DNA from 2 places in the Paraburkholderia sp. GV068 genome. Region 1 is predicted to be linked to the other one. Evidence: riboswitches for the same ligand, from Rfam matches in the RefSeq annotation. Region 1 holds a riboswitch; the other holds the start of a gene.
The links. A riboswitch is a leader RNA that binds a small molecule or an ion and turns the genes downstream of it on or off. The one in region 1 is predicted to bind cobalamin.
Positions count from the first base shown of each region.

Region 2: it holds a riboswitch for cobalamin, as region 1 does, so the genes downstream of both, C8K18_RS08330 (TonB-dependent receptor domain-containing protein) here and cobW (cobalamin biosynthesis protein CobW) in region 1, are expected to answer to the same signal.

Region 1 covers NZ_QBUB01000006.1:4,743-12,388, forward strand. The annotation lists gene cobN (cobaltochelatase subunit CobN) at 1-1,353, opposite strand, end outside; gene cobW (cobalamin biosynthesis protein CobW) at 1,368-2,477, opposite strand; cobalamin riboswitch at 2,643-2,924, opposite strand; cobalamin riboswitch at 2,994-3,238, shown strand; gene cobA (uroporphyrinogen-III C-methyltransferase) at 3,442-4,164, shown strand; gene C8K18_RS14120 (cobalamin biosynthesis protein) at 4,161-4,592, shown strand; gene cobO (cob(I)yrinic acid a,c-diamide adenosyltransferase) at 4,589-5,191, shown strand; gene C8K18_RS14130 (cobyrinate a,c-diamide synthase) at 5,194-6,492, shown strand; gene bluB (5,6-dimethylbenzimidazole synthase) at 6,476-7,123, shown strand; gene C8K18_RS14140 (DUF4136 domain-containing protein) at 7,138-7,646, opposite strand, start outside.
Region 2 covers NZ_QBUB01000003.1:152,318-159,963, forward strand. The annotation lists gene C8K18_RS08325 (iron ABC transporter permease) at 1-744, opposite strand, end outside; gene C8K18_RS08330 (TonB-dependent receptor domain-containing protein) at 772-2,658, opposite strand; cobalamin riboswitch at 2,747-3,096, opposite strand; gene C8K18_RS08335 (hypothetical protein) at 3,315-3,671, shown strand; gene C8K18_RS08340 (cell division protein ZapA) at 3,668-3,982, shown strand; RNA gene ssrS (6S RNA) at 4,154-4,335, shown strand; gene C8K18_RS08350 (EVE domain-containing protein) at 4,421-4,879, shown strand; gene C8K18_RS08355 (SIMPL domain-containing protein) at 5,056-5,787, shown strand; gene lgt (prolipoprotein diacylglyceryl transferase) at 5,898-6,797, opposite strand; gene C8K18_RS08365 (LysR family transcriptional regulator) at 6,907-7,646, opposite strand, start outside.

The DNA of each region.
Region 1 (7,646 bases):
AGCGGGCCGCAGATCGCGCACGACGGGATCGTTCGTCACGCCTTCGGTCAGCTTCTTCAGCAGCGCGTCGCCGTTTTCTGGCACGTCGGCCACGCGATAACCTTCGTCGCGCAGCATCGACAGAATGCCGACCACCGACGCCGGCGTGTCGAGCCCGACGCCATTGCCGATGCGTCCCTCGCTCATCGGATAGTTAGCGAGAATCAGCGCGAGCTTCTTCTCGGCGTTATCGAGCGAACGCAGCCGGCACCAGCGGCGGCTCAGTTCAGCGAGAAAACGCACGCGTTCGAGATCCGGCTGATAGCGGACCACGTCGACTTCCGTATGCGGACAACGATAGGCGAGCCCCTTGAAACTGATCGCGCGCGTGATGATGCGGCCGTCCACTTCCGGCAGCGCGATATGCATCGCGATGTCGCGCGAATTGAGGCCCTGGTTGTCCTTCACCCAGTCGTCGCGATTGCCGCCGCTCAAAATCACTTGCAGCACCGGCGCATCGCCTGCGAGCGCGAGCGGTTCCGGATCGTCGATCGCAGACGCGGCGAACGCAGTGGTGTTGAGCACTAGCGCGGCATCATGTTGCGCGCACAACGACTGCACGACTTCCCGGCTCATCGCATCTTTCAGCGACGTGATCGCAATCGGCAGCGGGTTCATGCCTTCTGATTCGAGCGCGTCGATCAGCGCGTCGAACACCGCGGTATTGGCCGCCTGAAGATGCGCCTTGTAGAACAGAATCGCGGCAACGGGCGCGGCATGCTGCCAGCGCGCCTGCCAGTCGGCGATAGTCGGCGTATCGCATGCGGGATGGTAGAGCGACGCGGCAGGCAACGCGCGCGGCGGCGCCGGTTCGCGTCCCCATCGTAAAGCGCGATGCGCGATGCAGCGCAGGAACGCCTCGGCGTTCTGCGGCCCGCCTTCGCGCAGATAGCGCCACAGTTGATGGCAGAGATCGGCATCGGCGGTACTGCGTGCGAGCAGGTTCGGATCTTCCTGCAGATCGCCGGAGAACATCGCGAGCGTCTGCTGTTTGCGCTCCGCAAGCGCGACCACCTGCTCGATGCCGTATGGCCAGTACGCCTCGCCGCCAAGATGATCGACCACGACGACGCGCGCATGTTGCAACACGTCTTCGACGTAAAAGTCCACGGAGGCAGGCTGCCGCAGATACGTGACATTCGCGAGGCGCACGCTCGGGAAGCCGTCGCCGAGACGCGGAAACACGCTCGCGAGCAACGACAGCGTCGTATCCGCGGAACTCAGAATGACGATGTCCGCGGGCCGCTGATCAATGCGGATCACGCCTTGCGTATCGTCGACGAAACCGCCCGGCGTGGTGCGCAGCAGATGCATGTGTCTATACCTGCTTACGTCTGTTGCGCGGCGACAGCGGCTGCGACGCCGAGCGCCGCGTCGAACGCGCGTTGTAGCGCAGCCTGGTCGAGGTCTTCACCGATCAGCACGAAGCGGCTTTCGGCGCCTTCGCCTAGTTCTTCCAGTTCACCTTGCTGCCAGCGTCGATCGAAATAACTATCGAAGCGCCGGCCCACGCCTTGAACGACGAGCCGCATCGGCGCGCCCGGCAACGCCGCGAAACCCTTCACGCGATAAATCGTGTTGTTTTCCACGAGTCCTTGCAGCGCGGCGATCACCGCTTCACGCGACTGTGCCTTTGCATTCACGACCACCGAATCGAACTCATCGTGATGATGATTGGCGTCGTCGGCCGAACCGTGGTGATCGTGGCGCAAGTGAATGGTTTCCTCCGACGCCGCTTCAAGTCCGAACAACGCGTGCAGATCGAGTTCGCCTTTATGCGCGCGCACGATCTTCACCTGCGGCGGAATTTCGGCGCGAATCACGGCTTCGACCGCGTTCTGGCCTGCTTCGTCGAGCAGATCGGTCTTGTTCAGAATCACCAGATCCGCAGCCGACAACTGATCCTCGAACAATTCGTGCAGCGGCGACTCGTGGTCGAGATTCGGATCGGCCTTGCGTTGCGCGTCGACAGCAAGCGGGTTTTCGGCGAACTGACCGCTTGCCGCAGCGGGTCCATCGACCACCGTAATCACCGCATCCACAGTGAAACTGTTCTTGATCTGCGGCCAGTTGAACGCCTGCACAAGCGGCTTCGGCAACGCGAGCCCCGAGGTTTCGATCAGCACATGGTCGATCTGCTCGCGGCGCTCGACGAGCTTTTCCATCACTGGAAAGAACTCTTCCTGGACCGTGCAGCACAGGCAACCGTTCGCCAGTTCATACAATTGGCCTTCGGTCTCGACGCCGTTTTCATCGCAACCAATGCCGCAACCTTTGAGGATTTCGCCGTCTATGCCGAGCTCGCCGAACTCGTTGACGATCACCGCAATGCGCTTGCCGCCCGCATTCCGAAGAATGTGCCGCAGCAACGTCGTCTTGCCGCTGCCGAGAAAGCCCGTGACGATGGTGACGGGAATCTTGCGCATCTGAACTTGCATGGTGAGTCCATCCGTGAGAGTTGCATCTGCTGGCCGGCCGAATCACGCGCTTTGCGCATGACGTCGCATCGCAAAACGCGGGAACGCACGACGGCCTTGCCGCTACACCAGGGAAACGCAGAATACGGGTATGAGGTCATGAGCGCAGCGCCGCTTCCCCGCGGCGTTCGCCCTTCGTGTTCCGGCCGGTATCCGGGCTGGCGAAAGCGCCGCTTCCCCTTCCCGGACGAGTGATTTCTCGCCCAGTGGTGATATGCCGACGCGGCCTTGCGCGTGGACATCGAAGCCGGCTCCGCGGCGCCATGCAAACCGCCATGACGTCGCTTTTCGCTTACCGTTGCGGGGGCAGCACAGGTTGACCCGATCCATGCGAGGCGGGCGCCCTGTTTCCCGTTTAACTGCATGCGCACGAGCGCGCACACGAGCACCAGAAGTGCGTGCGAGTGTAGGCCGCGCGCCTTGCGCCGTCAAGAAAACGCAAGCCCGGCGCGCTTATCGGACGGGCTTGCCGTGTGCTATCGTATGCGCGCGTCTGGTGCCCGCACATGCGCTCGCGTGTGCAGTTAAACGGGAAACAGGCAGCGCGCTTGCGCTCAACCTGTGCTGTCCCCGCAACGGTAAGCGACCGGCGGCGCGATTATTTTTTGCGCCGCACATGCGTTTTCAGTGCCACTGTCCAGCACATTCGAACGAATGTGGGCGGGAAGGCAAAGCGCGTGAGGCCGCCAGCCCGGATACCGGCCAGACGCGGAGGCGGCCGTGCGTTCTCAACGTCACGCCGCCGGCCGCCGGAATCCGCGAGGGACGGATGTGAAGGCGCTCAAGCACGACTTAGGGAAGCGGTCTGCAATCCGCGTTTGCTGTCGTGCGCGAATGCACAGTTTCGAATGACTTCAATTTCCATCACATTGCGTGTATGTCGACGCTGCATGATTGCATGTGCGCCGACGCGGCGCATGCCGCGATGAAACGCGCATGGCTGATCGGCGCAGGCCCCGGCGACGTCGAACTGATGACGCTCAAGGCAACCCGCGCGCTCGCGCAAGCCGACGTGATACTCGTCGACGATCTGGTGAACCCCGACGTGCTGCAATTTGCGCGCGCCGATGCGTGCATCGTGTATGTCGGCAAGCGCGGCGGTCATCCGTCGACGCCGCAACACGGCATCGCCGAACAAATGCTCGCGCATCTGAACGAAGGGCGCAGCGTCGCGCGTTTGAAGGGCGGCGATCCCTTCGTGTTCGGCAGAGGCGGCGAAGAGCAACAGGCGCTGCATGCGGCGGGCGTCGACGTCGAAATCGTCAGCGGCATCACGGCCGGCATTGCGGCGCCGGCGGCCATCGGCATTCCGGTCACGCACCGCGATCATGCGCAAGGCGTCGTGTTCGTGACCGGCCACGGCGCAGGCACGAGCGAGCCGGATTGGGCCGCGCTCGCCGCCACGCGCATGACGCTCGTCATCTATATGGGCATGCGGCGGCTAAACGACATCGTCGGCGCGTTGCTGGCAGCGGGCATGTCGGCAGAGACGCCGTGTGCCGCGATCGAATCCGCAACGCGCCCCGAGCAGCGGCATGCGCTCGCGACACTCGGTGATTTCGCCGATGCCGTCGCGCGCGCGGGACTCGGCTCGCCCGCGATCGTGGTGATCGGCGGCGTGGCGTCGCTGGCGAAGGATGTCCGATGAAAACGCTTAGCGTGGGCATCGGTTGCCGCTTGCAGACGTCGGCGGAAGAAATCGAAAACGCTGTGCGCGCAGCGCTCGGCTCGCATTCATTCGAAGACATCGCGGCCGTCGCCTCGATCGAAACCAAAGCGCAAGAACCCGGCTTGCTCGCGTTCTGCTCGCGCCACGGGTTACCGCTGAAGCTGTTCACTCGCGAGCAGATTGCCGCGCTGCATGTCGCCGAGCCGTCGGCGGCGGCGCGCGAGCATCTCGGCGTCGACGGCGTCTGCGAACCGTGTGCGTTGCTCGGCGCGTCGATCCACGCTGCCACTCACACGCAGTATCTCGTCGCTCGCAAAACCGTTCACGCGGGCGTCACCGTGGCGATTGCATCGACCGAACACGCGCTGCCGCGCAGCGCCACCTTCACTGACCAGGACCTTCCATGAAGACCGATCCCGAATCGCATCAACGCATGACCGAACGCCGGCGCGAAGGCCACGAAAAGAAACAGGCCAACGCGACCGTCGAAAAGGGTCTGCTGATCGTCAACACCGGCACCGGCAAAGGCAAGACGACCGCTGCGTTCGGCATGGCCGTGCGCGTGCTCGGCCACGGCATGCGTCTTGGCGTCGTGCAGTTCATCAAGGGCGCGCTGCATACGTCGGAGCGCGACTTTCTCGGCGCCATCGCCAACTGCGATTTCGTCACGATGGGCGACGGCTACACCTGGAACACGCAGAACCGCGACGCCGACATCGCGACCGCGCGCAAGGGCTGGGACGAAGCGCGCCGGATGATCGAAAGCGGCGACTATCAGATGGTGATCCTCGACGAGCTGAACACCGTGCTCAAGTACGAGTACCTGCCGCTCGACGAAGTGCTGTCCGTGATCGCCGCGCGTCCAGAGATGCTGCATGTGGTCGTGACAGGCCGTCATGCGCCCGACGCGCTGATCGAAGCCGCCGACCTCGTCACCGAAATGCGCATCGTCAAGCATCCGTATCGCGAGCAAGGCGTGAAAGCGCAGCGCGGCGTGGAGTTCTGAACGTGTCCGCCTGCCCCGCGCTCTTCATCAGCGCGCCCGCGTCGGGCCAGGGCAAGACCACGATCACCGCGGGTCTTGCGCGCTACCATCGGCGGCTCGGGCGGCACGTGCGTGTCTTCAAGACCGGGCCCGACTTTCTCGATCCCATGATTCTCGCGCACTCGAGCGGCGCGCCGGTGTTGTCGCTCGATCTGTGGATGGTCGGTCAGGACGCGTGCCGCAGTCTGCTTGCCGAGGCGGCGGCCGAAGCCGATCTGATCCTGATCGAAGGCGTGATGGGTCTCTTCGACGGCACACCGAGCAGCGCCGATCTCGCGAGCGCTTTCGGCGTGCCCGTGCTCGCTGTCATTTCCGCGAAGGCGATGGCGCAGACCTTCGGCGCGGTCGCGTTCGGGCTTGCGAATTTCAGGCCGCACGTGCCGTTTCATGGCGTGCTCGCTAACCGCGTCGGCTCCGCGCGTCACGCGCAGATGCTGCAAGAAGCGTTGCCGTCGACGCTGCGCTGGTGCGGCCACCTCGCAGCAAGCGATGAAATCGAATTACCCGACCGTCACCTCGGCTTGCATCAAGCGGCCGAAATCGACGACCTCGACGCGCGCCTCGAACGCGCCGCCGATGCGCTCGCCGATACCGCGTTAGCCGATCTGCCGCCCGCCGTCGAATTCGGCGCGCCCACGCCGCCGGCGCTGCCGCCGCTTCTGCAAGGCAAGCAGATCGCCATTGCGCGCGACGCAGCGTTCTCGTTCATCTATCCGGCCAACGTCACGCTGCTGGAAGCACTCGGCGCGCGCGTGCAATACTTCTCGCCGCTCGCCGACGAGCCGTTGCCCGCGGGCACGGACGCTGTGTATCTGCCCGGCGGCTACCCCGAACTGCACGCGGCGGCGCTCGGCGGCAACACGCGCAGCGCCGCTGCGGTCCGCGCGCATGTGGCAAACGGCAAACCGCTCGTCGCCGAATGCGGCGGCATGCTGTATCTGCTCGATCGACTCACCGACGCGCAAGGCGTCAGCACGCCGATGCTCGGCCTGCTGCGCGGCCACGCGACGATGCAAACGCGCTTCACCGCGCTCGGCATGCAGCAGATCGACAGCGTGCATGGCGTGATGACCGGCCACACGTTTCACTACTCGAAGGTGAGCACGGCGTTAGTGCCGCTGCGCTCAGCCACGCGGCCTCAAGGCGATGCGCCCGGCGAGGCGCTGTATCGCGCCGGCTCCATCGTCGCGACTTATATGCATGCTTACTGGCCCTCCAACCCGGCTTTCGCGGCTGCTCTCTTCAATGGCCAAGCCTTTTAACGACGCCGACCGCGATGCGGTCTATCGCGCGATCCATGAGCGCCGCGACATGCGCCATTTCGTGCGCGATCCCGTCGATGCCGCTGTGTTGCAGCGTCTCCTCGACGCCGCGCATCACGCGCCGAGCGTGGGCTTCATGCAGCCGTGGCGGATCGCGCGCATCACCGATCCCGCGTTGCGCGCCGCGCTGCATGCAACCGTCGAAAGCGAACGGCTTGCCACCGCCGACGCGCTCGGCAAACGCCGCGAAGAGTTCATGAAGCTGAAAGTGGAAGGCATGCTGGAATGCGGCGAGCTGCTCGTGATGGCGCTGATGGACGGCCGCGAGCGGCACATTTTCGGCCGGCGCACGTTGCCGGAGATGGATCTCGCGTCAGTCGCGTGCGCGATCCAGAACATGTGGCTCGCCGCGCGCGCGGAAGGCCTCGGCATGGGCTGGGTGTCGCTCTTCGACGTCGATGCGGTACGCCGGCTTCTGCATATGCCCGAAGGCGCGCGGCCGGTCGCGATACTGTGTCTTGGGCACGTCGACCGGTTCTATAGCGAGCCGATGCTGCAGACCGAGCGTTGGGCGGATCGCATGCCGCTCGCCGATTGTGTGTTCGAAAACCGCTGGCCTGAGAACCTCTAAGCGCAGCAGCGGCGTTACTTTTTAAGCGGCTCGACGGACACGACATCCGGCACGCCGCGCGCTTTATCCATGCGCAATTGGACGCGCCAGTCGGACGGTGCGTCGAAGGGAAATTGAGCCAGCGCGCTCTTGATCAGCGACGGCGTCGCGCGCAGCGGATCGGCGTCGCGATCCGTGCTGGCCGCGCTCACTTTGTAGACCTCGCGTCCGCTCGCGCGCTCAAAAAAACGCAGCGTCAGCGTATGCCGATACGCACGTGCCCCGAATAGCGAGAACGGTGCGCCGCTGTGCCGGCCGCAATCGCCGGCCGTGCAGTCGCTGCGATCCACACCAATTTCGGCGGGACCCGTTTCGTATCCGACTGACAGCACGTAGTGCGCGGGACGGTCAGCGGTATCGGCAAAGCCCTGCTTCGCCAGTTCGTCTCGCAGTTGGGTTTCGATCTGCGCGTGGTCGCTCTGCGCACCCTGCGCGCCCTGCGTCGGCATGCGCGCGAAGCTATAGGTCCGCTCGCCTGGCAGTG
Region 2 (7,646 bases), on a different contig from region 1:
GTCGCCTCGCAAAAGCACGTTCAGACGCGGCGCAACCGGCACGATGACAACTACAACGACCACGAGCGCCGCAAGCGCCGTCCACGGCATCGCATTGCCGTTGAGGTCGCCGGTGAGCCAGAACAGCATGCCGCGCAGACGATTGTCGGGCGCGAGGTTCAGCAGCAACGTGATCAACGCGCCCCAACCCGCCGCGATGACCGCGCCGGTCAACAGCAAACGCGGCGACGTGTCCTGCGGCTCGCCGCGCCACAACTCGCGGCGCGCGAGACCGAGCACGAGCAGAATCGACACGAATGCGCCTGCGAACGCGGACGCATCGACGAGCCACCACGCGCTGCCGGCGATCATCGCGATCAGCGCGAAGCTCGCGGCCCCGCCCGATACGCCCAACACGTAGGGCTCCGCGAGCGGATTGCGCAACAGCACTTGCAAGAGCGCACCGGCCATTGCGAGCAATGCGCCGCACGCGAAACCGGCCAATGCGCGCGGCAAGCGCAGCGTGCGCACGATTTCGCCGGCGAGATCGTCGGAGGCGCTGGCAGAGCCGGACGCGGACGCCGACGCATGCAGCGGCGACAGCGCCTCGATCAAGCGCGCGGGCGCGAGCGAGACGCTGCCCAACGCGAGCGACGCCATCAGCACGACCAGCGCGGCGAGCGCGAGCACGAGCCAGATCGCGGCGGCGCGCTTCGCGGTCATCGCGTGCAATGCGGCGGGCAGGGAACCTGGATGACGGCTCATCGGCGCGCTCTCAACATGGCGCGCGCATCACTGCTGCTGCCAGCCGAGCGTGACATACGCACCGCGCCCCGGCGAGTTATACGAGTAGGCCGTTTCATAGTCCTTGTTCAACAGATTCTGGATTTGCGCGGCCACGTACCAGGCTTTCGTGATGTTGTAGCGCGCGGACAGATTCACGATGCCGTAGCCGCCGAGCTTGCCGCTGCTGTCCTCGCGCGGGCCGCTCACGATCCACTCGCCGCCCACGCGCCACCCCGCGATGCTGCGGTTCACCGTCAAGGACGCGAAGCGCCGCGCGCGCCGCACGAGGTCCACGTCGTTGTCGAGATCGACGGGATTTTGCAGCGTGACCGATGCGCGCACATCGGTCTTGCCCACATGTCCGCTCCACGATCCCTCGAGCCCCTGCACTTTTGCATGCCCCACGTTCTCCGCCAGATAGATGCCCGGCGTGACCTGCTGATAGTCGATCAGATTCGAATAACGCGTCTGGAAAGCACTCAAACGCATCACGCCCAACGCATTCGACGCGTACTGCAGCGCCGCTTCGAGCGAATGGCTGCGCTCGGGCTGAATCGACGGATTGCCGCTTAGCGGATAGTACAGATCGTCGAAGCTCGGCGCGCGAAACGAATCCGAATAGCTTGCGCTCAGCTTCCAATGCGGCGTGATGTCGAACCCATAGCCGAGATAGTAACTGTTCGCTCCGCCGAAATCGGAGTACTGGTCGCGCCGCACGTTGGCCTGGATTTGGTTGCGTCCGAAGCGCGCCGTGTAGCCCGCGAAGACGGAATCGACATGCCGCGTGGGCGCGGCGAACGTATCGGAGTCGAGGCTCTGATCGAGATGCTCGTAGCCCACGCGCAGTTTTTGCTGCGCGGCCAGCGCGAAATCGTTCTGCCACGTGTATTGCCGGTTGTCGGTATCGAAGCGTCCGTTGTAGAGGCCGTTGGTCTTCGATACGCTGCGGTCGTCGCCTTCGGACACGATGAAGTGCGTGGTCCACCAGTCGGTCAGCTTGCCGTTGGCGAACGCGGACACCTGCCGCACTTTCGTGTAGAGGTTGTTCAGATCGGTCGGCGCGCCGTACGCGTTGTCGTAGCTGTTGTTGCCGTTCGACTGCAGATAGCGGACGCCCGCGTCCCATTGGTCGTTGAACTTGTGGCGCAGCGACGCCGAAATGCTCTCGTTCAGATAGCCGTTCGCGTTCGGATTCGCGTTGGGCGCCTCGCTTGGATTCAGCGCTGAAAAGCCGTCGTCTTTCGAGCGCGCGAGCGAAATGCTGAAGGTCGTGCGGCCGTCTTTATCCAATGCGCCGTTCGCGCCCACCTGCTGCGTCTGCGTGTGATAGCTGCCGTAGCCCACAGAGAAATTGAAACGCGGCGGATGCGCGCCGCCGTCTTTCGTGAACACCTGTACCACGCCGCCGATCGCGCCCGAGCCGTATAACGCGGACACGTTGCCGTTCACGACCTCGACGTGATCGATCTGATCGAGCGGAATCTGCGCGATTTGCGCGGTGCCGAGACTCACGGAATCGACGCGCACGCCGTCGATGAGAATCAGCGATTGCGTCGACGACGCGCCGCGCAAATAAAGGCTCGCCGTCGAACCGGGCCCGCCTGTACGCGAGATTTGCGCGCCGGGCGCGAGTTGCAGCAGGCCGGGCAGATCCGTTGCGGTGGTGTCGGCCAGGTCCTGCTGATCGAATAGCGACGTCTGCGGGATCGTATCGGCAAGCGCTTGCGGTCCGCGCTCGGCGGTCACCACGACGGGCGATAAAACAGTGGACGATGCAGTGGACGAAGCGGTGGACGAAGCGTCGGCGTTTGCAGGCGCGGCGGCCTGCGCATGCGCGAGATGGGGCAGCCCGGCAAAAGCGAGCAGCACCGCGCGGGCGATGGGGGACAGCATGAAGTGAGATTTCCCGTGGATGGCGTGCGCGGCCCGCTTCCCCGCAGGCCGTCGCGTAACGAGGCGCGTGCGCTTTTGACAATTCGCGCCGCGCGCCCCTCCCTCTGGCCGGTATCCGGGCTAACGACTTTCGATCCCGCCTTCCCACGCGTGACGCGCAGTGGCACACTCGCGAGTTGAACCGGAACACGCGATGGGGATCGAACTGCAAAAGCGCGAACTGCTGTTCGAAATACGATTCGTACCGCAGCACTGAACTGCGATGAGCAGCGATGAACTGCAGCGAATGCGACGAACTGCAATGCACGCGAAATGCGGTCGCTTACCGTTGCGGGGGCAGCGCAGGTTGGCGCGTTCGGGTAGAACGGCGCGGCCTGCTTCCCGTTTAACTGCGCGCACAATGAAATGCGCGCGGGCACCAGAGTGCGGCCAGTGTATGAGCGCCCTCTGAGTCAGTCAAGAACGCGGGCCGCGAGAGCGATTCATTCGGACAGGGTCGAGCTATTGTCCGACGCGATCTCCGGCACGCGCGTAGTTTCTCTTCTTCAGTCGAAAAAAGGCTGCAAAAAGCGGGGTTGTTACGTCTCGAAACGAGACAAATGTCGGAACGTGCGACATTCCGCGCTAAAATGCGATGTCTTTAGAGGACGCAGCACATGCTCACCGAACTCGAAACACTTTCACAGAATATCGGCAAGCTGATCGCGATCAGCCAGCGCCACAATGAAGCGCGCCTCGCGCTCGAAGAGCAACTCGCGCAGTCGCGCGCCGAAGCCGAAGCTACGCGCACGGAACTTGCGCTGCTGCGCGAGGAACGCGACGCACTGCAAGCGGAGCGCGACGCGCTGTCGGCCAAGATCGACGACGCGCAGGTGCGTCTGAACGCGATCCTCGAAAAATTGCCGCGTGCGCGTGCGCACAACGAGCCGGACAACCAGCTCGATCTGCTCGAGCCCGCTCCGCACGAGGTCGAAACAGAGAGCGACGCCACTCGCCACGGAGAAAATGCATGACGACCAAGCAGATCGAAGTATCGATTCTCGGCGTGCCCTATCGCCTCGCCTGCTCGCCGGAAACGGAAGGCGCGCTGCTTGAAGCAGTCGCGCGAGTCGACGCCGAAATGTCGAAGATCCGCAATAACAGCAACGTGCGCGGCACGGATCGCATTGCAGTCATGGCTGCGCTGTCGCTGGCATCCGAACTGCTTAAGCTGCAAACAAGCGTGCGTCACGGAGAAGCATTTCCCGCTGAAGAAATCCGGCGTACAATGCATCAAATGAACGAGCAACTGGGTACTGTCATCGAGCAGTACAGCGTGCAGTAAGTTGCAAGTAGCATGTTGAGAGCAGTGCGGCCGGTGCTGATACCGGCTGCGGATTCAAACGGAAAGTAAGCAGGCAAGGTTCGTGAAGCATGCACGAACTGCGCGAGGCGAACAGGTCCCCAACGTTTGAGTCAATCGTTTCAGTGTCATCGGTTTTGCTTCATCGGTTTAGCTTCCCTGCCTGGTTCGCCAAGGTCATATATTCCTTGAACCAATGCCATGTGCACGGTTGCGGAAATTTGTAGCACGGGCGTGCGCGTCACTCTGTCTGATGTACCCGAAGTGCTGCTAACTGCGACCAATTCTGAACCCCCGGTTCAGGATGCCGGCCTAGCGGCTAAGGCGGGGACCTTATTTGGAACGGCATCGGACTTGCGTCCGGTGCCGTTTTTGTTTGGGCGCCGTGCTTCTTCAAACCCCTAACGTTCAATTCGATTCATGCGCTACTGGCTAATGAAGTCCGAACCGGACGAAGCAAGCATCGACCATCTCGCCAACGCCGCGCACCGCACGCTGCCGTGGACGGGCGTGCGCAACTATCAGGCTCGCAACTTCATGCGCGATGGCATGCAGATCGGCGACGGCGTGCTGTTCTATCACTCGAGCTGCCCCGAGCCGGGCATCGCGGGGCTTGCTGAAGTTGCGTCCACGGCCTATCCGGACCCCACGCAGTTCGATAGCAAGAGCCCGTATTACGACCCGAAGTCGTCGCAGGAAACGCCGCGCTGGCTGCTCGTCGACGTCGTGTTCAAGAAGAAGATTCCGTTGATTCCGCTCGCGGCCTTGCGCGAGCATGAAGAACTGAAGGACATGCGCGTGCTCGCGAGAGGCAACCGTCTGTCGATCACGCCAGTGACCGAAGCGGAGTGGCGCTTCATCACGACGCGGCTCGTTTGACGTCGCGCGGCCCACGTTGCCGCAACGCTGCAGCAACGTTGAAGCAAAGTTAAATTAGGGAACCAAGCTCAGGTTACGAGCGCCTAACGGACTCGCAAACGGCTTCGGCAAGCGTCGTGCCGTTGCGTCGCGCTCGCCTCGTCGCGCGCAACCCTGTTCAAGCATGGAGTCCAATAATGACGAAACACACCGCACGTGCACTCGCTTTCGCGCTGGTCTGCGCGGCGCCCGCTGCACTCGCGCTCACGCCCGCCGTTGCGCGCGCGCAGAGCGTCGTGCCCTATCAACCGGCCGGCGTGCTGTCGCTGAATGCACAAGCGAGCGCGGACGTACCGCAAGACGTGGTCGACATCACGCTCTTTTACGAGCAGGAAGCGAGCGATCCGTCGGCGCTCACGTCAACGCTGAATCAGCGTGCCGATTCCGCGTTGCAAAAAGCAAAGGGTGTGAGCGGCGTGACCGCGCGCACCGGTTCGTTCTCGATTTATCCGTCGACCGATCGTGACGGGCGCATCTCCGCATGGCGCGGCCGCACGGAGATCGTGCTCGAGTCGCACGACTTCACCGCGGCGTCGAAGCTCGCGGGGCAAATGGCTTCCATCATGCAGGTCGGCAACGTGCAGTTCTCGCTGTCGCCCGCGGCGCAGCGCGTGGCCGAACAGAAGCTCACCGGCGAGGCGATCAAGTCGTTCCGCGAGCAGGCGGCATCGTCCGCGCAGGCGTTCGGCTACAGCGGCTATTCGATCCGCGAGGTCAACGTCGGGCACAACGGCTCGATGCCGCGGCCGGTCATGATGATGAGCGCGCGCGCGATGGGCGCGGACGCGAAAATGGCTGCGCCGGTGCCGATAGAAGGCGGCACGTCGACGGTGACGGTGAATGTGTCAGGCTCGGTGCAGATGAAGTAATACGCTGGCACTTCGCTGGATATTCGGCCAAACAAAAACGCCACGGGCATGCATTGCATCCCGTGGCGTTTTGCTGTCCATCGCGCGCCGAAAAAAACGCGCGCCGCGCGTTACGGCAACGCGTGAGCCGCTTCGCTGCGGCCGCGCCGATACGACCATACCAGCATCGCGATGCCCGCGAGAATCATCGGCAGCGAAAGCCATTGGCCCATCGAGAGACCCATCGCGAGAAGACCGAGGAAGTCGTCGGGCTCGCGTGCGAATTCCACCGTGAAGCGCGCGAGGCCATAGCCGATCAGGAACACGGCGGAAATCGCGCCCATCGGCTTCGGCTTGCGCGAGAAGAAGAACATGACGAAGAACAGCGCGATGCCTTCGAGCGCGATCTCGTACAGCTCCGACGGATGACGCGGCAGCATGTGATATTGCGCGAACACTTCGTTCAGATGCCATTGCGCGGCGAGTTGCGGATGCGCGGCGAGCCACGCGGCGTCGTCGGGCGCGGCGCCGGGAAAGAGCATCGCCCACGGCGCGGACGGGTCGGTCACGCGCCCCCACAACTCGCCGTTGATGAAGTTGCCGAGCCGCCCCGCGGCGAGCCCGGTCGGCACCATCGGCGCGACGAAGTCGGTGACCTGCAGCCACGAGCGTTTGCGCTGATACGCGAACAGCACCATCGCGAACGTCACGCCGAGAAAGCCGCCGTGAAACGACATGCCGCCTTCCCACACCTTGAAGATGTCGAGCGGATGCGCGAGGTAAAAGCTCGCCTTGTAGAACAGCACGTAGCCGAGCCGGCCGCCGAGAATCGTGCCGAGCACGCCGTAAAACAGCATGTCGTCGATGTCTTTCGGCGTCCAGCCTTGCGCGGCGACGTACGGCAAGCGCAGCCGCAGCCGGCCGACGACGATCGCCGCGATGAACGCGACGAGGTACATCAGTCCATACCAGCGCACGGCGAGCGGCCCCAGGTGAATGGCGACGGGGTCGAAGTTCGGGTGAATGAGCATCGTGTTGTTATGGGCAGTTCGGGTTCAGAAGCGGGTTGGTAGGGATGACGGACGGCTCACGCCGCCCGCATTGGACGGCTTTGCGCGCAATGCGTTCGCCGCCGTGGCGCTAGATGCGTGACGTGGCCGGCTGCGTGTCAGCAGCGGCGGCATGCGCCCGCGCGATGTCGATAAAGCCCGCGAGCACCGGACTCACCTCGGCGCTGCGCCAGACGAGGCCTGTCTCGATGGCGGGCACGGACTCGCGCAACGGCCGGTACACGACGCCGGTGCGGCGCAGGTTACGCAGCGATTGCGGCACCAGTGCGACACCCATGCCGGCCGACACGAGGCTCACGATGGTCTGCATCTGTATCGCCTCCTGGCCGATGCGCGGCGCGAGCCCCGCGACGCCGTAGCAATCCATAATGATGTCATAAAAGCCCGGCGCCAAACGTCTTGGGAAGATGACGAGCGGCGCGTCGGCGACCTCGCGCAGACTGACCGGCGCGTCGAGCCATTCGGCGTGCGGCTCGCCGGCGCTGTCCGTGGCCGCCGCGGCATGCGCCCCATGCGCCCCACCATGCGCGACCCGCGCCGCCATCTCCGTCGACATCGCGATGACAAGCGGCTCGCGCTCGATCGGCAGCCACGAAAGCTGCATCGCATGACGCGACGGCAGCGGCGCGATCACGAGGCCGGCGTCGATGCGGCCGGCCACGAGTTCATCCACCTGCACGTCGCTCGTGGCTTCGGTCAGTTCGAGCCGCACGCGCGGATAACGCGCGCCGAACTCGCGCAAGAGCCGCGGCAGCAAACCGTAATCCGCCGTCGATACGAACGCCAGCGAGAGCACGCCCGCCTCCCCGC